Alloalcanivorax dieselolei B5: one gene and its partner. The protein of the gene in region 1 interacts with the protein of each later gene in a pairwise test. Links are inferred from orthologs where the notes say so. Each region holds a gene or a part of one and is shown on either strand. Other genes may lie near its edges.

Region 1 (8,533 bases):
CGGCTCGTACTGGGTCATGCCCTGGCGCAAGGCATCTTCAATGAAGAGGCCGGCGGCGCGACCGAACACCACCAGGTCGAGCAGCGAGTTGCCGCCGAGACGGTTGGCACCGTGCACGGACACACAGGCCACCTCGCCCACCGCGAACAGGCCGTTGACGAACTGCTCCTGGCCTTCGTGGCCGGCGCTCAGTTTGATCGCCTGACCATGCACATTGGTGGGGATACCGCCCATCATGTAGTGACAGGTGGGCACCACCGGAATCGGCTCCTTCACCGGATCGGTGTGGGCGAAGGTGATGGCCAGCTCACAGATACCCGGCAGGCGGCTGTGCAGCACTTCCTCGCCCAGATGATCGAGCTTGAGGAAAACGTGGTCACCATCCGGACCGGCGCCACGGCCGTCCAGGATTTCCATCATCATGGAACGGGCGACAACGTCCCGGGACGCCAGGTCCTTGGCGTTGGGCGCATAGCGCTCCATGAAGCGCTCGCCGTCCTTGTTGATGAGGTAACCGCCCTCACCCCGGCAACCTTCGGTCACCAGCACCCCGGCGCCGGCGATACCGGTGGGGTGGAACTGCCACATCTCGATGTCCTGCACCGGCAGACCGGCACGCAGGGCCATGCCGACACCGTCACCGGTGTTGATCAGGGCGTTGGTGGTGGAGGCGTAAATACGGCCGGAACCGCCGGTGGCGAAGACCGTCGCCTTGGCTTTGAAGAATACCGTTTCGCCGGTTTCGATGCAGATGGCGATAACGCCACAGACATTGCCCTGACCATCCTTCACCAGCTCGGCGGCGTACCACTCACTGTACACCTGGGTGCCGTTCTTCAGGTTCTGCTGATACAGGGTGTGCAGCAGCGCGTGACCGGTGCGGTCGGCGGCGGCACAGGTCCGGGCGGCCTGACCGCCCTCGCCAAAGTTTTTCGACTGACCGCCGAACGGGCGCTGATAGATCCGGCCTTCCTCGGTACGGGAGAACGGCAGCCCCATGTGGTCGAGTTCGAACACCGCTTCCGGGCCGACCGAGCACATATATTCGATGGCGTCCTGGTCACCGATGTAATCGGAGCCCTTGACCGTGTCATACATATGCCAGCGCCAGTCGTCATTGGGATCGGCGGAGGCAATGGCACAGGTGATACCGCCCTGGGCGGACACCGTATGGGAACGGGTGGGAAAGACTTTGGAAATCAGCGCGGTCTTGAAACCGGACTGCGCCATTTGCAGGGACGCGCGCATGCCGGCGCCGCCGCCACCTACCACGATGGCATCAAAGGTAATGGTGCGAATGGACATGGATCAAGCGCCTCCCCAAATCGTTACCAGGCCCCAAAGGACGTAGACCATCAGTAGCAGAGCAATCACCATCTGCACGACAAGGCGTACACAGGTGGCGGATTTGCCCAGGGTCATGCCGGTGAGATAGTCGGTGGTCACACCCCACAGACCGACCCAGGTGTGGGCGGCCACGGAAAGTACCAGCAAGGTGGTGGCGATTTGCATTGGCACGGAGCCGATGAAGGCCTTCCAGGTGCCATAGTCGAGATTCGGCTGGGCGATCAGATAGCCCAACATGCCGATGAAGTACACGCCGATAACAACGGCGCTGACGCGCTGAATCAGCCAGTCGTACAGGCCGTTACGGCCCAGACTGGTGACGCTGGTTACCCGGGTTACCATATCCAAGCTCCTGTCAGTACAACGAGAACGGCGGTGATGATGAACACCGACTTGGCGCCACGCCGTCCGCCTTCCAGGGTCTCACCTATCCCGGCGTCCATGAACAGATGCCGGATACCGGCCACCAGGTGATACAGGATCGGAGTGAGGATGGCCCACACGACCAGTTTGGCCAGGGGGGAATCAAGGAGCTGTTTCAGGTCCGCAAAGCTCTCCGGGGACGCCACGGAACGATCCAGCATCCACAGCAATATCGGCAACGCCACGAAAATGGCGACGCCGGTAATCCGGTGAGTGATGGACGCAATGGCGGTGACCGGGAACTTGATCGTCGATAGATCGAGATTGACGGGTCTTTTGTCGTTCACGGTAGCCTACACTTTTGCCGGGCTCCGGGCAGGCCGGAGCGGTTGTCGGGAACTTGGCATCACCGATGTCGTCTCAACATGAAGACTGGCGGCGAATCCGGTGATACCAGGGCCGGGGTGAAGCCCGTATTCCGGGAATCCATGACCAAGTCCGTTGCGGTCGGCGGTCGCCGGAATGCACTAACGACACCACCGCTGTCATCCACGGGTTAGGATGGCGGCGTGGTCGGTTGTGTATTCCCTGACAACTCCCGAATCAAGGGGCGGCGCCTGTCATTGCGCTTATACTGCTCGGCATCACGCCACCACCTTGCTGTGCCGCAAGGGACTCGGTCAGAGGCTCCCTTGCGGGCGGCAGTATATCGCCGCGCCGACGGCAAAACAAACGCCAACTGGCGGAAAACAGGCTAACGCTTTGTTTTATATAGGCACTTTTACATCAACCACCTTGCCATTCCAGGGCAAATGACGGTATTGCGCGCCGTAACAAGCTGTTTACCCTGCAAAAGACACCTTTTCTCATGGCCCCTTCTTCGTTGACAAAGACAGGCCAAAACTTTAACGTCCCCCGCGCTCTGGAGGACCTTGGGGGACCTTTGAACAGCCGCTGCTCGGCATCGCCGTCCGGACGCTGTCCACAGGTTCCGCTGCTGCTCCCTCTATACACCGAGGAGAAATTCCCATGACCGAGAAGAAAGCCATTCTCAAGGTAGAGGGCCGGGAGGATCTGGAACTGCCGATCCATACGCCGACCCTGGGCCAGGACGTCATTGATGTGTCCTCCCTCACCGCCAATGGCATCTTTACCTTCGACCCGGGCTTTACGTCCACCGCGTCCTGCGAATCCAAGATCACTTACATCGACGGCGAGAAAGGCCAGCTGCTGCACCGCGGCTACTCCATCGAGGAACTGGCTTCCAAGTCCGACTACCTTGAAGTGTGCTACCTGCTGCTCAACGGCGAGCTGCCGAGCGCCGAGCAGAAAGCGGAATTCGTCAGCACCGTGAAGAACCACACCATGGTGCACGAGCAGATTCGCAACTTCTTCAATGGCTTCCGCCGTGACGCCCATCCGATGGCGATCATGTGCGGCGTGGTGGGTGCCCTGTCCGCGTTCTATCACGACTCGCTGGACATCAATGACTCCACCCATCGTGACGTCACCGCGTTCCGTCTTATCGCCAAGATGCCGACCATCGCGGCCATGTGCTACAAGTACGGTCTCGGTCAGCCGCTGATGTACCCGCGCAACGATCTGGGTTATGCGGAAAACTTCCTGCACATGATGTTCGGCAACCCCTGCGAGGACAGCGAGATCAGCCCGACCCTGGCCCGCGCCATGGATCGCATCTTCATCCTCCACGCCGATCATGAGCAGAACGCGTCCACTTCCACCGTGCGTCTGGCCGGTTCTTCCGGCGCCAACCCGTTCGCCTGTATCGCCGCCGGCATTTCCGCCCTGTGGGGTCCGGCTCACGGCGGTGCCAACGAAGCGGTGCTGAAGATGCTGGAGGAAATCGGCGACGTTTCCCAGATCGAGACGTTCATCGCCAAGGCGAAGGACAAGAACGATCCGTTCAAGCTGATGGGCTTCGGCCACCGGGTGTACAAGAACTACGACCCGCGTGCCACCGTGATGCGCGAATCCTGCCACGAAGTGCTGGCCGAACTGGGCGTCAACGATCCGCAACTCGAGCTGGCCATGAAGCTCGAGGAGATCGCCCTCAACGACCCGTACTTCAAAGAGAAGAAGCTGTTCCCGAACGTGGACTTCTACTCCGGGATCATCCTCAAGGCGATTGGCATTCCGACCAGCATGTTCACCGTGATCTTTGCGCTGTCCCGTACCGTGGGCTGGATCGCGCACTGGAACGAAATGATCTCCAATCCCTACAAGATCGGTCGTCCCCGCCAGCTCTACACCGGCGAGACCGAGCGCTCCTTCGTGCCGGTCAACGAGCGCAAGTAAGGCACCTCCAGACACCTCGGTGTCAATCAAAAACGCCGGCCCTCGGGCCGGCGTTTTTGTTGCTGGAGCGAGTGACGTTATTAACGCTGGTACAACGACACCCTGTCCGCCAGTTTCAGCACATCATCCAGCGCCCCTTGCAGACCGGAATCCTCCTGTCGCAGCAACGCCAGCTCTTTCCCCAACCGGCTCAATGCCTCCACCGCGGCGCGGCAGGCGGCCAGACGCGCATCGATATCGGCGTCGATGTCCTCGTCCAACTCACGAATCCCTTCCAGCAGCACGCAGGCGCCTTCCAGTTCGGCCAGCGCCGCGCGCTGCAATTGCTCCACACCGTCATGGTAACGCTGGTAGGTCAGTTCGGTGGGCAGGAAGCGCTGATCCAGCCAGTGCAGCACCTGGCCATGCACTTGCTCCAATTCACCCAGCAACTGCTGCAAGCGGGGCGCCTCCAACACTTGCAGCCGCCAGCGAAGGGAATGATAAGGACGAGCACTCACCGGCTCGGCATCGCAGAGCGCCAAACGCCCCTGTAACTGTTCCAACACCACGTCCCGGCGATGACTCCAGTCCAGGGCACTGACCGGAAACAATGCCAGCCCGGCCCGTTCCAACAGTCGATAGCGCTGCCACTGCCACGCCTCGCCTGCCTCCCCCACACCGATCACATCGATGGCCAGGGCGCCGCCGGCATGGCGCACCAGCAGATCCAGGGATTGGCCGGCGAACACGTAATCCAGCTCGCAACGAGCCCCCCACCCTTCCAGCACCCCGACCAGTTCCCGCCGCAATGCTTCCACCGCTGGCGAGGCGCTGATGGCAATGTCATTTTGCTGTGCCACCGTGGCCACATAGCGGGCCAGCAATCCCTGTGGCCGCTCATCCAGAGCCCCCTCGCCGACGAACAGCCATTGCCGGTGGCGCACCCGGGTCACCGCCACATTGAACACATCGGGCCGTTCCAGGTAGCGCCAGGCCGCCGCCGACCGTCCCGGATAAACGCCGGTGGCGACCAGCATGAAATCCCGCTCTTCCCCCTGGAAGGCGTAAGGCGTGCCAACACGAAGATTGTGGCGCCCCAGCGTGGCCAGCTCGAAGCGGTCCAGCAGCCGGTTTTCCAGCACCGTGGCCAGCGCCCGAGACATCGCCACCACGCCGATCCGCGGGCAACGGTCGTCCGGCAAATCCCGGCACGCCTCGACCAACCCCTGCAACCGCGCCATCACCAGGTCCACTTCGGCCAGATTCACGGTGTCCTTCAGCGTCACCGGACAGCTCTCCAGCCGCAACGGCTGATCCGACTCACGATCATCCAGGCGGGTCAGCACCTTGAGCCGGTTTGAATAGAACTCCGCATTGCTGAAGCGGATCAGCGCCGGATGGCTGCGGAAGTGCTCATCGAGGAACGCCACCGCCTCCTGGCTGGCCACCGCGTCCAGGGCGTAATCCAACAGTGAGCGGTCACGGTAATCCAGGTCCAGCGGCGCCTCGGTGACAGCGTGCTGAATCGACAATGCCTGCTGACGGTCACGGGCGAGAAAGGAGAAATGGCGCAGCTGTTTCGGGTCCCCCACCACCACCGCCCGGCGTGCCCGTTGCAGCGCCGGCAGCGCCAATGGCAGATTGCATTGGGTGGCCTCGTCCATCACCACCAGATCAAATACCGTTTCATTGACCGGCAGGCTTCGGCTCAGAGCGTGAGCGGACACCACCCACACCGGGAAAGTGCTGGTCAGCAGCGACCAGTCCAGTTTATCGAAGCGGTCCTGGCGCAACGCTCCGCTACGGGAACGCAGCGCCCGCGACAAGGTGCTCAGTTGATTGCGACGCTGACGCAACAGCGTCGCCAGATTGTCGTTGGCACCGGCTTCCAGGGTATGCCGGGCCAGCTCCTGGTGCGCCTCCACCGACGCCTGTAACTGCTGCCATTGTTGCGCCAGCGTCGGTTGCGCCAGTAAGCGCCGGCTCGCCCACCAACGCCGCAGTTGAGCCCAAAGCCCACCGGTGCGCGCGCCGGCCCGTTCCGCCCGGCGCAAATCCCGGCGGAATCGCCGTTCCAGCTCCCGGTAGGCCCGGGTCGCCGAGTCCATCCGTTTTAACAGAGCCGGCCGTTGCGGCTCCGGCGCCAGCGCCATTTCCCCGGACAGCCAGTAATCCAGCCGTTCCAGCAAGTGCTTGCGATGGTCACCGCGACCGGCACGCAGAATCAGATCCCCGGCCTCGCCGAACAGACCATCCAGTTTGCCGCGCACCACATCGGCGGCATGTTCGTTACTGCATACGATGAGCACCGATTCGCCACGCATGACCCGATCCACGGTGAGGCAGGACAGCGTATAGGTCTTGCCGGTACCGGGCGGGCCGTTGATCACGCTGAGCGTTTGCGAGGCGGCGTTTTGCAGGGTCTGTTGCTGGGCATGGGTGAGACTGGCCGGCAGGGTGTCCGGCTCGGCCGCCCGCACCTGTTCCGGTGCCGGCACCGGCTCTCCCAGCACCTGCCGCAAAGGCGGCGACAAAGGAACCTCCCCCCCGGCCAGTCGCTCCAGCTCGAACAGCACACTGCGCTGCAAAGGCGAGCGGGCCGACAACCAGACCACGCCCGCCGGGGTATAGCGTGGACGGGCGCCGCTGCGCGGGCGCGGAAAGCCTCGGGCATTATCGGCGTATTCTCGGTTGTCCATCGACGCCAGAACACGCGCCAGAGTGTCCGCGTTCACCTGTTCCGGGTCCAACTCGGCAACCCATGGCGTCGATTCCGCCAAGGCGTCCAACACGGCACTGTTATAACGAAGGCCGTCCACTTCGATGGCGGCAGTGTCACTTTGCTCGTCGCTCACCATTGCTTCGGCGATCAGTAAGGGGGCACGCACGTAACCACGCCGCGAGCCCTCTCCGTCCACCGCCACGCTCACCACGAACAGCCCCGCCATGAGACGCCGCTCCTGACGCTGGGCACTCTGCTCGTGGCGCAGTCGTTGCGCCTCTTGCTCGGGTATCAGCCACCGGCAGGTCCCTGGAGCCTGTTCCCCATCGGCACGAAAGAAAACATGGCCGCGCTCGGATTGGGCGAACAGGTCGGTAATCAGACGATCACCGCCGTCCTCCGCCAGACAATCCCGGAAATAAGCGATCAGACCCCGCGTCATGGCACGCAATATAACTGCCTCCCGCGAATCACGGATTGAGGTCGATGGCGAGGGCCGAACGGGACGCCTCGGCTTGCTCCAACTGTGCCAGCGCGTCATCCCCTTTGCGGGTCAACGCCGCCATTTTCTGAATCGAATCGGCCATGCCCGGCAGGGCTTCACGGCGGAACCGGGCGATGTCTTCCAGGGAAGCATTGATATCAACGAACGCCTGTCGCAGGACATCCATATCCAGCTGCGTGGACGCCGCGCGGGTATGGATCTCCGCGCCCTGCTGACGCAGCCGCTGGGCGGTACCGGCGATCAGTGTATCGGTGGTTTTGTTCACCGCGTCGATCTTGTCCAGCACGATGCGCTGATTGGCCAGGGCCATGGCCAGGGTCACCGCGATCCGCAGCGCATTGACGGTAACCTGGGTGGCACGGTCCACGCCGCGGATCAGCTCGCGGTTATTGCGGACGATCACTTCGGTGGTGAGTACGCCCTGCTGATTCACCGCCAACTGTTGCTGCATATCCTGCATTCGCTGACGTAATGGAAACAGCAACTCCTCCTGGACGAACCGGTGCCGCGGGTCCTGGGGGTCGATTTCACGCTCCAGGGCACGGGACAAACGCGCATCGATCTGCTCGCCGAGGGCAACGGCCCGGCTCAACTGCCGACCGTTCTCACGCATGTCTTTCTGATCCGCCTGCAGGGTGATGTTGTCCCGGCGCAACTGCTCACGCCCTTGCTCCAGCGACTCGACAATGGCGGCGATCACCGTGGACGCGGATTCATAGCGGGAAAAATAGCGTTTCAGGGGCGTGCCGACGAAGGGCAGATAGCCGGCCAGCCGGGAAAACCAGCCCGGGGACAGATCCACCCGCGCCGGGTCCAATGACTCCACCTGGACTTTCAGATCGACCAGGGCGTTGGCCACGGGCCCGCCGTCCTCGGCGCGGCTGGCGAGCCGGTGCACCGGCTCCTCCAACAACCGGCTTTGACGGGCGGCGCGCGCCTGAACGTCCCGCCCCATGTTTTCCACGGCGCCGCGCGCCGGGGCCGGGTCACCGCTGGCGGACGCGCTCAGTAACTGTTCCACCAGTTGATCAGCCCGTTGTGCCAGCGCCTGACTTTCATCGTCCGCCACCGGCATGGCCGAATTCAGTTCCGCCGCCAGCGCGTCGGGCACCGCCACCTGCAAACCGCCCTGTTCCGGATTTACGTTGCTCATATTGCTGTCCTTATCCACTATTATCCCGGCGCCGGCGTCCCGTTCCGCTGTCCTTTGCGCGATCCCCGAGGGAAGGTCATCGCCACCATCCACTGGCATGATAGCCTATCATGTCCGACGGGACGGATTATGCCCCGCATTCGAG
Region 2 (8,377 bases), 1.1 Mb from region 1 along the record:
GGGGCTTTCCACTGAAAACCCACAACCTCTGACGGCAGGCCCCGGTTCCGGTATAATCCGCCTTTCGTTTTTGCGATGAAAGACAGCGGAGATCATGGACAAGACCTACCAACCCGATCGTATCGAGCAGGCCTGGTACAACACCTGGGAGGATGCGGGCTATTTCCGCCCTTCCGGCCAGGGTGATGCCTATTCCATCATGATCCCGCCGCCCAATGTGACCGGCAGTCTGCATATGGGCCACGCGTTCCAGGACACCATCATGGACACCCTGATCCGGTTCCGCCGGATGCAGGGACGCAACACGCTGTGGCAGGTGGGCTCCGACCACGCCGGCATCGCCACTCAAATGGTGGTGGAACGGCGTCTGGCCGCCGAGGGCAAGAACCGCCACGATCTCGGCCGCGATGCTTTCATCGAGAAAATCTGGGAATGGAAGGCGGAGTCCGGCGGCACCATCACCCGCCAATTGCGCCGCATGGGCGCCAGTGTCGACTGGACCCGTGAGCGCTTCACCATGGACGAAGGCCTGTCCAACGCAGTGCGCGAAGTGTTCGTGCGCCTCTATGAGGAAGGCCTGATCTACCGGGGCAAACGTCTGGTGAACTGGGACCCGGCCCTGCATACCGCGATCTCCGATCTGGAAGTGGAAAACAAGGAAGAGCAGGGCCACCTGTGGCACTTCCGCTATCCCCTGTCCGATGACTCCGGCCATCTGGTGGTGGCCACCACCCGCCCGGAAACCATGCTCGGCGACACCGCCGTGGCGGTGCACCCGGAGGATCCGCGCTATAAGGACCTGGTTGGCCAGACCATCCGCTTGCCGCTGGCCGACCGCGAGATTCCAATCATCGCCGACGACTACGTGGATCCGGACTTCGGCTCCGGCTGCGTGAAGATCACCCCGGCCCACGACTTCAACGATTATGAAATGGGCAAGCGGCACGACCTGCCGATGATCAACATCCTCACCATCGATGCCCACCTCAACGACCAGGTGCCGGCAGCCTATCGCGGTCTGGACCGCTACGAGGCACGCAAAAAGGTGGTGGATGATCTGGATGCCCTGGGTCTGCTGGAAAAGGTCGACGATCACACCTTGCAGGTACCTCGTGGCGACCGTTCCGGCGTGGTCATCGAGCCCTACCTCACCGATCAGTGGTTCGTGGCGGTGGAAAGCCTGGCCAAACCGGCCATCCAGGCGGTGGAAAACGGCGACATCCAGTTCGTGCCCAAGAACTACGAGAACATGTACTTTTCCTGGATGCGCGACCTGCAGGACTGGTGTATTTCCCGGCAGCTGTGGTGGGGACATCGCATTCCCGCCTGGTACGACGAGGACGGCAAGGTCTATGTGGGACGCAGCGAGGAGGAAGTCCGCACCGCCCATGATCTGGATGATCGCCCGCTCAGCCAGGACGAGGATGTGCTGGATACCTGGTTCAGCTCCGCGCTGTGGACCTTCTCCACCTTGGGCTGGCCGGAACAGACCGAGGAATTGCGTACCTTCCATCCCAGCAGCGTGCTGGTCACCGGCTTCGACATCATTTTCTTCTGGGTCGCGCGGATGATCATGATGACGCTGAAGTTCACCGGCGAAGTGCCCTTCAAGAAGGTCTACGTGCACGGCCTGGTGCGGGACGCCGAAGGCCAGAAGATGTCCAAGTCCAAGGGCAATGTGCTCGATCCGCTGGATTTGATAGACGGCATCGACCTGGACAGCCTGGTGGAGAAACGCACCCGGGGACTGATGCAGCCGCAGAAGGAAAAGCAGATCAGCAAGCGTACCCGAGCGGAATTTCCCGAAGGCATCAACAGCTACGGTACCGATGCGCTGCGTTTCACCTTCCTGTCGCTGGCCTCCACCGGCCGTGACATCAAGTGGGACATGGGCCGCGTCGAGGGCTATCGCAACTTCTGCAACAAGATCTGGAACGCCGCCCGCTATGTGATGATGAACACCGAGGGCCAGGACTGCGGTGTGAATGAGAAAGGGAGGGAAGTCAGCTTGTCACTGGCGGACCGCTGGATCGTCTCCGCGTTGCAGCGGGCCGAGCGCGAAGTGACCGAGGCGCTGGATCAGTTCCGCTTCGATGTCGCCTCCCACGCCGCCTACGAATTCATCTGGAACGAGTACTGCGACTGGTATCTGGAGTTGTCCAAGCCGGTGCTCTACAGCGACGATTATTCCGAAGCGGAGAAGCGCGGTACCCGCCGCACCCTGGTGCGGGTGCTGGAAGCGATTTTGCGCATGGCGCATCCGTTCATGCCGTTCATTACCGAGGAAATCTGGCAGAAGGTGGCACCGCTGGCCGACAAGGCACCGGCCGCGGATGCGGGTAAAGCGCCTGCTGCGGATACAGGTATAGAGAACGCCACCATCATGCTGCAGCCCTACCCCCGGCCCGAGCAAGACAAGGTGGATGAACAGGCCGAGCAGGACATCGAGTGGATCAAGGCGGTGATCACCGCGATCCGGAATATCCGCGGCGAAATGCGCATTCCCCCCAGCCGCACCCTGGATGTGTACTTGCACAACGGCAAGGACGAGGACCAGCGCCGCCTGCAAGCCAACCATAATTTCCTCTGCCGTCTGGCCAAGTTGGACAGCATCAGCTGGCTCAACGCCGACGATTCCGCGCCGGCCTCCGCCACCAGCCTGGTCGGCGACATGGAAATCCTGGTGCCCATGGCCGGCCTGATCGACAAGGACGCGGAAATCGACCGCCTCACCAAGGAAGTGGACAAGCTGCGCAAGGAGGTAGGGCGCGCGGAAGGGAAGCTGAAAAACCCGGCCTTTATCGACAAGGCGCCGGAAGCCGTGGTCGCCAAGGAAAAAGCCAAACTCGACGACTACCGTTCCCAGCTTGCCCGTCTGGAAGATCAGTTGGAAAAGATCAAGTACCTGTAACCTAACCGCCCGGCCCCGGGTCAGGAGTGCCGCTTCAGTGCCCCTGGAGTGGCTTCCTGGCCCAGGATCACCGATTCCGCGATCCCGATCATGGTGCGCTGGCAAAGATGCAGCCGCTCCTCGCTGAACTCCCCGCCTTCGAAGACATAAAGCGAATAGCTTTCCAGAATCCACAGCATGGTCCGCATCACCAAAGGGTCAAAATCACGGCCGGTGAGCCGGTTGATTTCGGCGGTGAGCACTTCGGCGGCAATGGTCTGCGCCCGGTCCCGATGCGGCGCCAATGCCGAGTTGGAGCTGCGCGCCTCTTCCATCATCAGTTTGATCACCGGCCCCATGCTGATGTGGTAGTCGAAGTAGACCTTGGTGGTGTTGTGGATGATTTGCTGCACGGAACGGGCCTGACGCATTTCGTGATGGAAATGCAGCAGCATATTGTCGATGAAGATGCGGTAGATATTTTCCAGCACATCCACCTTATTGCGGAAATACTTGTAGAAAGTGCGCCGTGACACATTCGCCGCACTCAACAGATGTTGCACCGTGGTGCGCTCGACACCGCGCAGGGCGAATACCTGCACGGAATGAATCAAAATTTCCGCCCGCGCCGGCGAGCGTGGGCCCCCTTCGTCCTCGGCATGAGCGTCCAGCACCTGATTAACCACCTGGCGGATGGCGTCCAGATCATCCCCTTGATTCCACACAGTAACTTATCCTTTGTTTTTGTTTACCGGGGCGTAGCTTAAACCAAGCCCCTGAACCCAGTAAACAAAGGGTCTATCAGGCAGCCAGAGCAGCCTTCTCCTCTTCCCGAGGAACCCGGCGACGCTGCCAGCGTTTCCAGATCTTCTCGTGGAAGTGGTAAGCCACCGTGTTCACACAAGGTTCCACCATCGCCGTGGCGCCACCGATGCGCCAATCGCCGGTCATGGCCCACACCACAAGAAACGCCACACTGATGTGCATAATGCCGAAACTGAATGTCTTTACCATGGGACACCTCCGCCTTTATATGTACATGATAACCATTCTCGAAAATACAAAAAGGAAGATGGTGTTATTTGGTTAATAGTCTTAGGCTATGATCAGGCAGGCGTAATGGCGAGACCAGCGGTTCCGTCGAAGCCAATCTGGAATAGAATGAGTGGCGAGCCATCCGGCAACTCGGTGGCTTTTTTTGTCCATTGCAAGGAGTGCCGATGGTAAGTGCCAAAGCTCTTTTGATCCTTCACGGTAAACAAGCCACCAATGATGAGGTGCGTCAGGCGGTCATGGCCCGCCGTGAACAAGGGCACCAACTCGATGTTCGGGTCACCTGGGAAGGCGGAGACGCCGAAAGGTATGTAGAGGAAGCATTGAACGCTGGCTACGACACCGTCATTGCAGGCGGCGGCGATGGCTCGGTGCGCGACATCACCGATACCCTGATGAAAAACGGCGGCGGGGCCAACCTTGGCATTCTACCGTTGGGGACCGCCAACGACTTCGCCACCGCCGCGAACATTCCCGTGCCGCCGAAAGACGCTCTGGCGCTGCTTGACCAGCCCGCGACCGCTATCGATGTGCTCGAAGTCAACGGCCATTACTTTCTCAATATGGCCACCGGTGGCTTCGGCACCGAAGTGACCACGGAAACCTCGGAGGAGTTGAAGTCCATGCTGGGTGGCGCCGCCTACCTGCTCACTGGCCTGACCCGCTTCACCGAGATCCGATCCGCGCAAGGCCATTTCCGGGGCCAGGACTTTGAATGGGAAGGCGAGTTCATGGCTCTCGGGGTCGGTAACGGACGGCAGGCGGGAGGCGGCCAGAAACTGTGTCCGGATGCCGTGATCAACGACGGCCTGATGGACGTGGCCATCCTGCCGGCACAAATGGACTTGATGTCCGGACTCCGTGGCCTGTTCAGCTCGGATGATGGTGCCAATGGAAACAATGGAAACGGTGAGCAGGAAGGCTTGTTCGTCCGCGCTCGCCTCGCGTCCATGGAGATACGCACCCCCGAGGCAATGTACCTGAATCTGGATGGCGAACCCCTGGAGGACACTCACTTTCATATAAAAGTGCATGCCGGCGCGCTCAGGGTTCACCTGTCACCCGATACGCCCCTTCTTTCCTGATCAGGGCCTGGGGCGTCTCAGTGCCTCCAACTGCACATTGAGCGCATTGGTGGAGATCAGCACCTCCCAAAGCGAAAAGATCAATGACAGTGACAGACTGATCAGGCTGGCTCCAAACAGCACCACCCCCGGCATTTCCTGATGCAGATAGAGCGCGAACATGGACAGAGTACAAAGCAGGAAGCTGAGTACCCCCGCCACCTGCATCCGCTGAGTCAACACGACCCGCCTGTGCAGCAGCTCAATCTGGCGCGTGGCGACTTCCTCATGCTGAGCTTTCTCTTCATCGGCCAGTTTTCGGATCAGCTGCGCCAGGACCAGAAAACGGTTGGTGTAAGCCAGTAGCAGCAGGGAAATAGCAGGAAAAAGGAGCGCGGGAGTGGTCAGAGACATGAGCGGCTCTTTGCGGTTGCGGTGGGATTTACTTTAACGGATCCGCAGGAAATCCGTCAGTCTTCCTGGCGCGGGCACGGAAGGCCCGTTCTGATTGAGTTAGAGGAGCGGGAGGGGGGGCGAATGGAAGAACGCACAGCCAAACGCCCTGTCAGAATACTGACAGGGCGTTTTGTATTTAAGAGCCCTTGTGCCCTCTGGGTATGACGATGACCTACAATGTGTGGCGAGCATGCTCGCCATCCCTTCGGGACGCCTGCGGCGCACCAAGCCCGCACCGGAGGAGCAGGGCTTGTCACATGGGCCCAGAAGTAGGGACAGGGTAAGCGTCCGGCGACCCCATCTTGAGTCGACGGTTGCGGCCTTCACGATAGTGTCCACTTATTTCTTAGTGGACACTATCGATGGACCCGTTAAGCGTATCTCAGCCCCAACCTCAACCACGACGTCGCCGTCACTTCTCCCGTGAGTTCAAGGCGCACATCGTGGCCGCCTGTCAGGAACCGGGCGTGTCCGTCTCCCGGATCGCCCTGGACAACCAACTCAACGCCAACCTGGTCCGCCGCTGGATCCGTGAAGCCGAGCAAGCCGGCCAGACAATAACGTCACCCGCGTTTATGCCCTTGGCGGTACCGGTGGCGTCGAGCCCTCCTGACCGGTCTTGCGCCAAGGAGTCGGGTAACCGCATCCGCATTGAAGTGCCCCGCTCCGGCGGACCGGTCATCGTGGAATGGCCCGCCGAGCAAGCCCATCAGTGCCTGGCCCTGTTACGCGAGCTGCTGCGATGATCCGCATCGACGAGATCTGGCTGGCCACCGCGCCACTGGACATGCGCGCCGGACCGGACAAGGCCCTGGCCCGGGTGATCCAGGTGTTCGGTGCGGCGAAGCCACATCAGGCTTACCTGTTCGCCAACCGCCGGGGCAACCGCATGAAAGTGCTGATCCACGACGGCTTCGGTATCTGGCTGTGCGCCCGCCGGCTCCATCGGGGCAAGTTCCACTGGGGTGACGCTTGGCGCGGCGATCAGTTGCGCCTGAATGAAGAACAACTGGCCGCCCTGGTGCAGGGCCTGCCCTGGCAGCGACTGGGCGACGAGGCCGTGATCTCGGTGCTGTAACCACACCTCGTTCCCGTTGGCTATACGCCCAACCTCCAATCGCCCACCGGGCGCTGGCTTGGCATACTGTCCGCATGACCTCGCGCCCTGACCTCAACGCCCTCTCTCCCGACCAACTCCGTGCCCTGGCCACCGAGTTGTTCGATCACTTGGAGAGCAAGGATCGGGTCCTCGCCCAAAATGACCGGACCCTCAGCCAACAAGAAAAAGCGATCCGTCACCGCGACGCGGTGATCGAGAAACAGGCCCACGAACTGGCGCTGCTCAAGCGCCACAAGTTCGCCCGGCGCAGCGAGCAGTTCAAGGGCGTGCAGGGCCAGTTGCTTGACGAACTGATCGACGCCGACCTGGCCGCCATGGAGGCGGAGCTGGCCGAGTTACTTCCAACGCAGGCGCCCCCCGCCGCTGCCAAGCAACAGCCCAAGCGCGCCCCGCTACCGCCCCAACTGCCCCGCACCCTGATCCACCATGAACCCGAGGATACGCAATGCCGCTGTGGGTGTGCGCTCAAGCGCGTCGGCGAGGACATCAGCGAGAAGCTGGACTACGTGCCGGGCGAGTTCACGGTGGAGCGCCATATCCGGGGCAAGTGGGCCTGCGAGCAATGCGAGACCTTGATCCAGGCGCCGGTGCCGAGGCAAGTCATCGACAAAGGCATCCCGACGTCTGGGCTGCTGGCCCAGGTGCTGGTGGCCAAGTACGCCGATCATCTGCCCCTGTACCGCCAGGAGCGCATCTTCGGCCGGGCCGGTCTGGCGATCCCCCGTTCCACCCTGGCCGAGTGGGTGGGCACCTGCGGTGTGTGGTTGCAGCCACTGGTGGATGCGCTCAGAGCCCAGTTGCTAGCCCAGCCGGTGCTGCACGCGGATGAAACGCCGGTAGCGATGCTGGCACCGGGCAAGAAGAAAACCCACCGGGCCTATGTGTGGGCTTACTGCAGCACCTCGTTCTCTGAACTGAAGGCCACGGTCTACGACTTCGCGCCCAGCCGGGCGGGCGCACACGCCCGCGCCTTCCTGGGGGACTGGCATGGCAAGCTGGTGTGTGACGACTACGCTGGCTATAAGGCGGGCTTCGGCGAGGGCATTACCGAGATCGGTTGCCTGGCGCACGCCCGTCGCAAGTTCCACGACCTGCACGTGGCCAACAAGAGTGAGCTGGCCGCCCAAGCGCTGGAGTCCATCGGTGCGCTGTACGGGATCGAGCGAGAGGCGAAGGATCTGCCGGATAAAGACCGCCAGCGCTTGCGCAACGAAAAAGCCCGGCCCATCGCCGACGCCCTGCACCAATGGATGATCTCCCGACGGCAAAAAGTCCCGGACGGCTCGGGTACGGCCAAAGCCCTGGACTACAGCCTGAAACGCTGGGCGGCGCTGACGCGCTACCTGGACGATGGCGCGGTGCCGATCGACAACAACCGGGTGGAAAACCAGATCCGCCCCTGGGCGCTGGGGCGCAATAACTGGCTGTTCGCGGGCTCTCTGCGCAGTGGTCAACGTGCGGCCGCCGTCATGAGCCTGATCCAGTCGGCGAAGCTGAACGGCCACGATCCTTATGCGTATCTGAAGGATGTGCTGGCTCGGCTGCCGACGCACAAGAACAACGCCATCGACGAACTCCTGCCGCAAAACTGGGCGCCGACCTCCGCCTGACAAGGTGGGATTACCGGACGCTTACGGGACAGGAGCTCATCGTATCCTAAATATAAAAAACCCCCGGCACGTTCGTGACGGGGGTCTTTTATATTTAAGAGCCTGACGATGACCTACTCTCACATGGGGAAGCCCCACACTACCATCGGCGCTGAGCGGTTTCACTTCTGAGTTCGGCAAGGGA

What was found.
Region 2: the proteins of gltA (region 1) and yegS interact in binary tests that used the Escherichia coli proteins (3 or more experiments, as listed by UniProt). The link is inferred for Alloalcanivorax dieselolei B5 from one-to-one orthologs.

The regions. Positions count from the first base shown.
Region 1 is NC_018691.1:2,984,677-2,993,209, forward strand. Bases 1,922-4,882 are described here. They hold gltA (citrate synthase), read left to right. Parts: upstream 1,922-2,739; coding sequence 2,740-4,026; downstream 4,027-4,882. Other genes in these bases: sdhC (succinate dehydrogenase, cytochrome b556 subunit), read right to left, coding at 1,922-2,057; B5T_RS13290 (AAA domain-containing protein), read right to left, coding at 4,107-4,882. In the rest of the region: sdhA (succinate dehydrogenase flavoprotein subunit), read right to left, coding at 1-1,305; sdhD (succinate dehydrogenase, hydrophobic membrane anchor protein), read right to left, coding at 1,309-1,689; more of sdhC, read right to left, coding at 1,683-1,921; more of B5T_RS13290, read right to left, coding at 4,883-7,172; B5T_RS13295 (toxic anion resistance protein), read right to left, coding at 7,201-8,388.
Region 2 is NC_018691.1:4,086,444-4,094,820, forward strand. Bases 3,265-6,069 are described here. They hold yegS (lipid kinase YegS), read left to right. Parts: upstream 3,265-4,110; coding sequence 4,111-5,028; downstream 5,029-6,069. Other genes in these bases: B5T_RS18215 (TetR/AcrR family transcriptional regulator), read right to left, coding at 3,265-3,615; B5T_RS18220 (DUF2061 domain-containing protein), read right to left, coding at 3,692-3,904; B5T_RS18230 (DUF2721 domain-containing protein), read right to left, coding at 5,029-5,421; tnpA (IS66-like element accessory protein TnpA), read left to right, coding at 5,826-6,069. Outside these bases: B5T_RS18205 (DNA polymerase III subunit chi), read left to right, coding at 1-32; B5T_RS18210 (valine--tRNA ligase), read left to right, coding at 95-2,911; more of B5T_RS18215, read right to left, coding at 2,932-3,264; more of tnpA, read left to right, coding at 6,070-6,209; IS66 family insertion sequence element accessory protein TnpB, read left to right, coding at 6,206-6,541; tnpC (IS66 family transposase), read left to right, coding at 6,616-8,193. UniProt on the Escherichia coli protein: In vitro phosphorylates phosphatidylglycerol but not diacylglycerol; the in vivo substrate is unknown.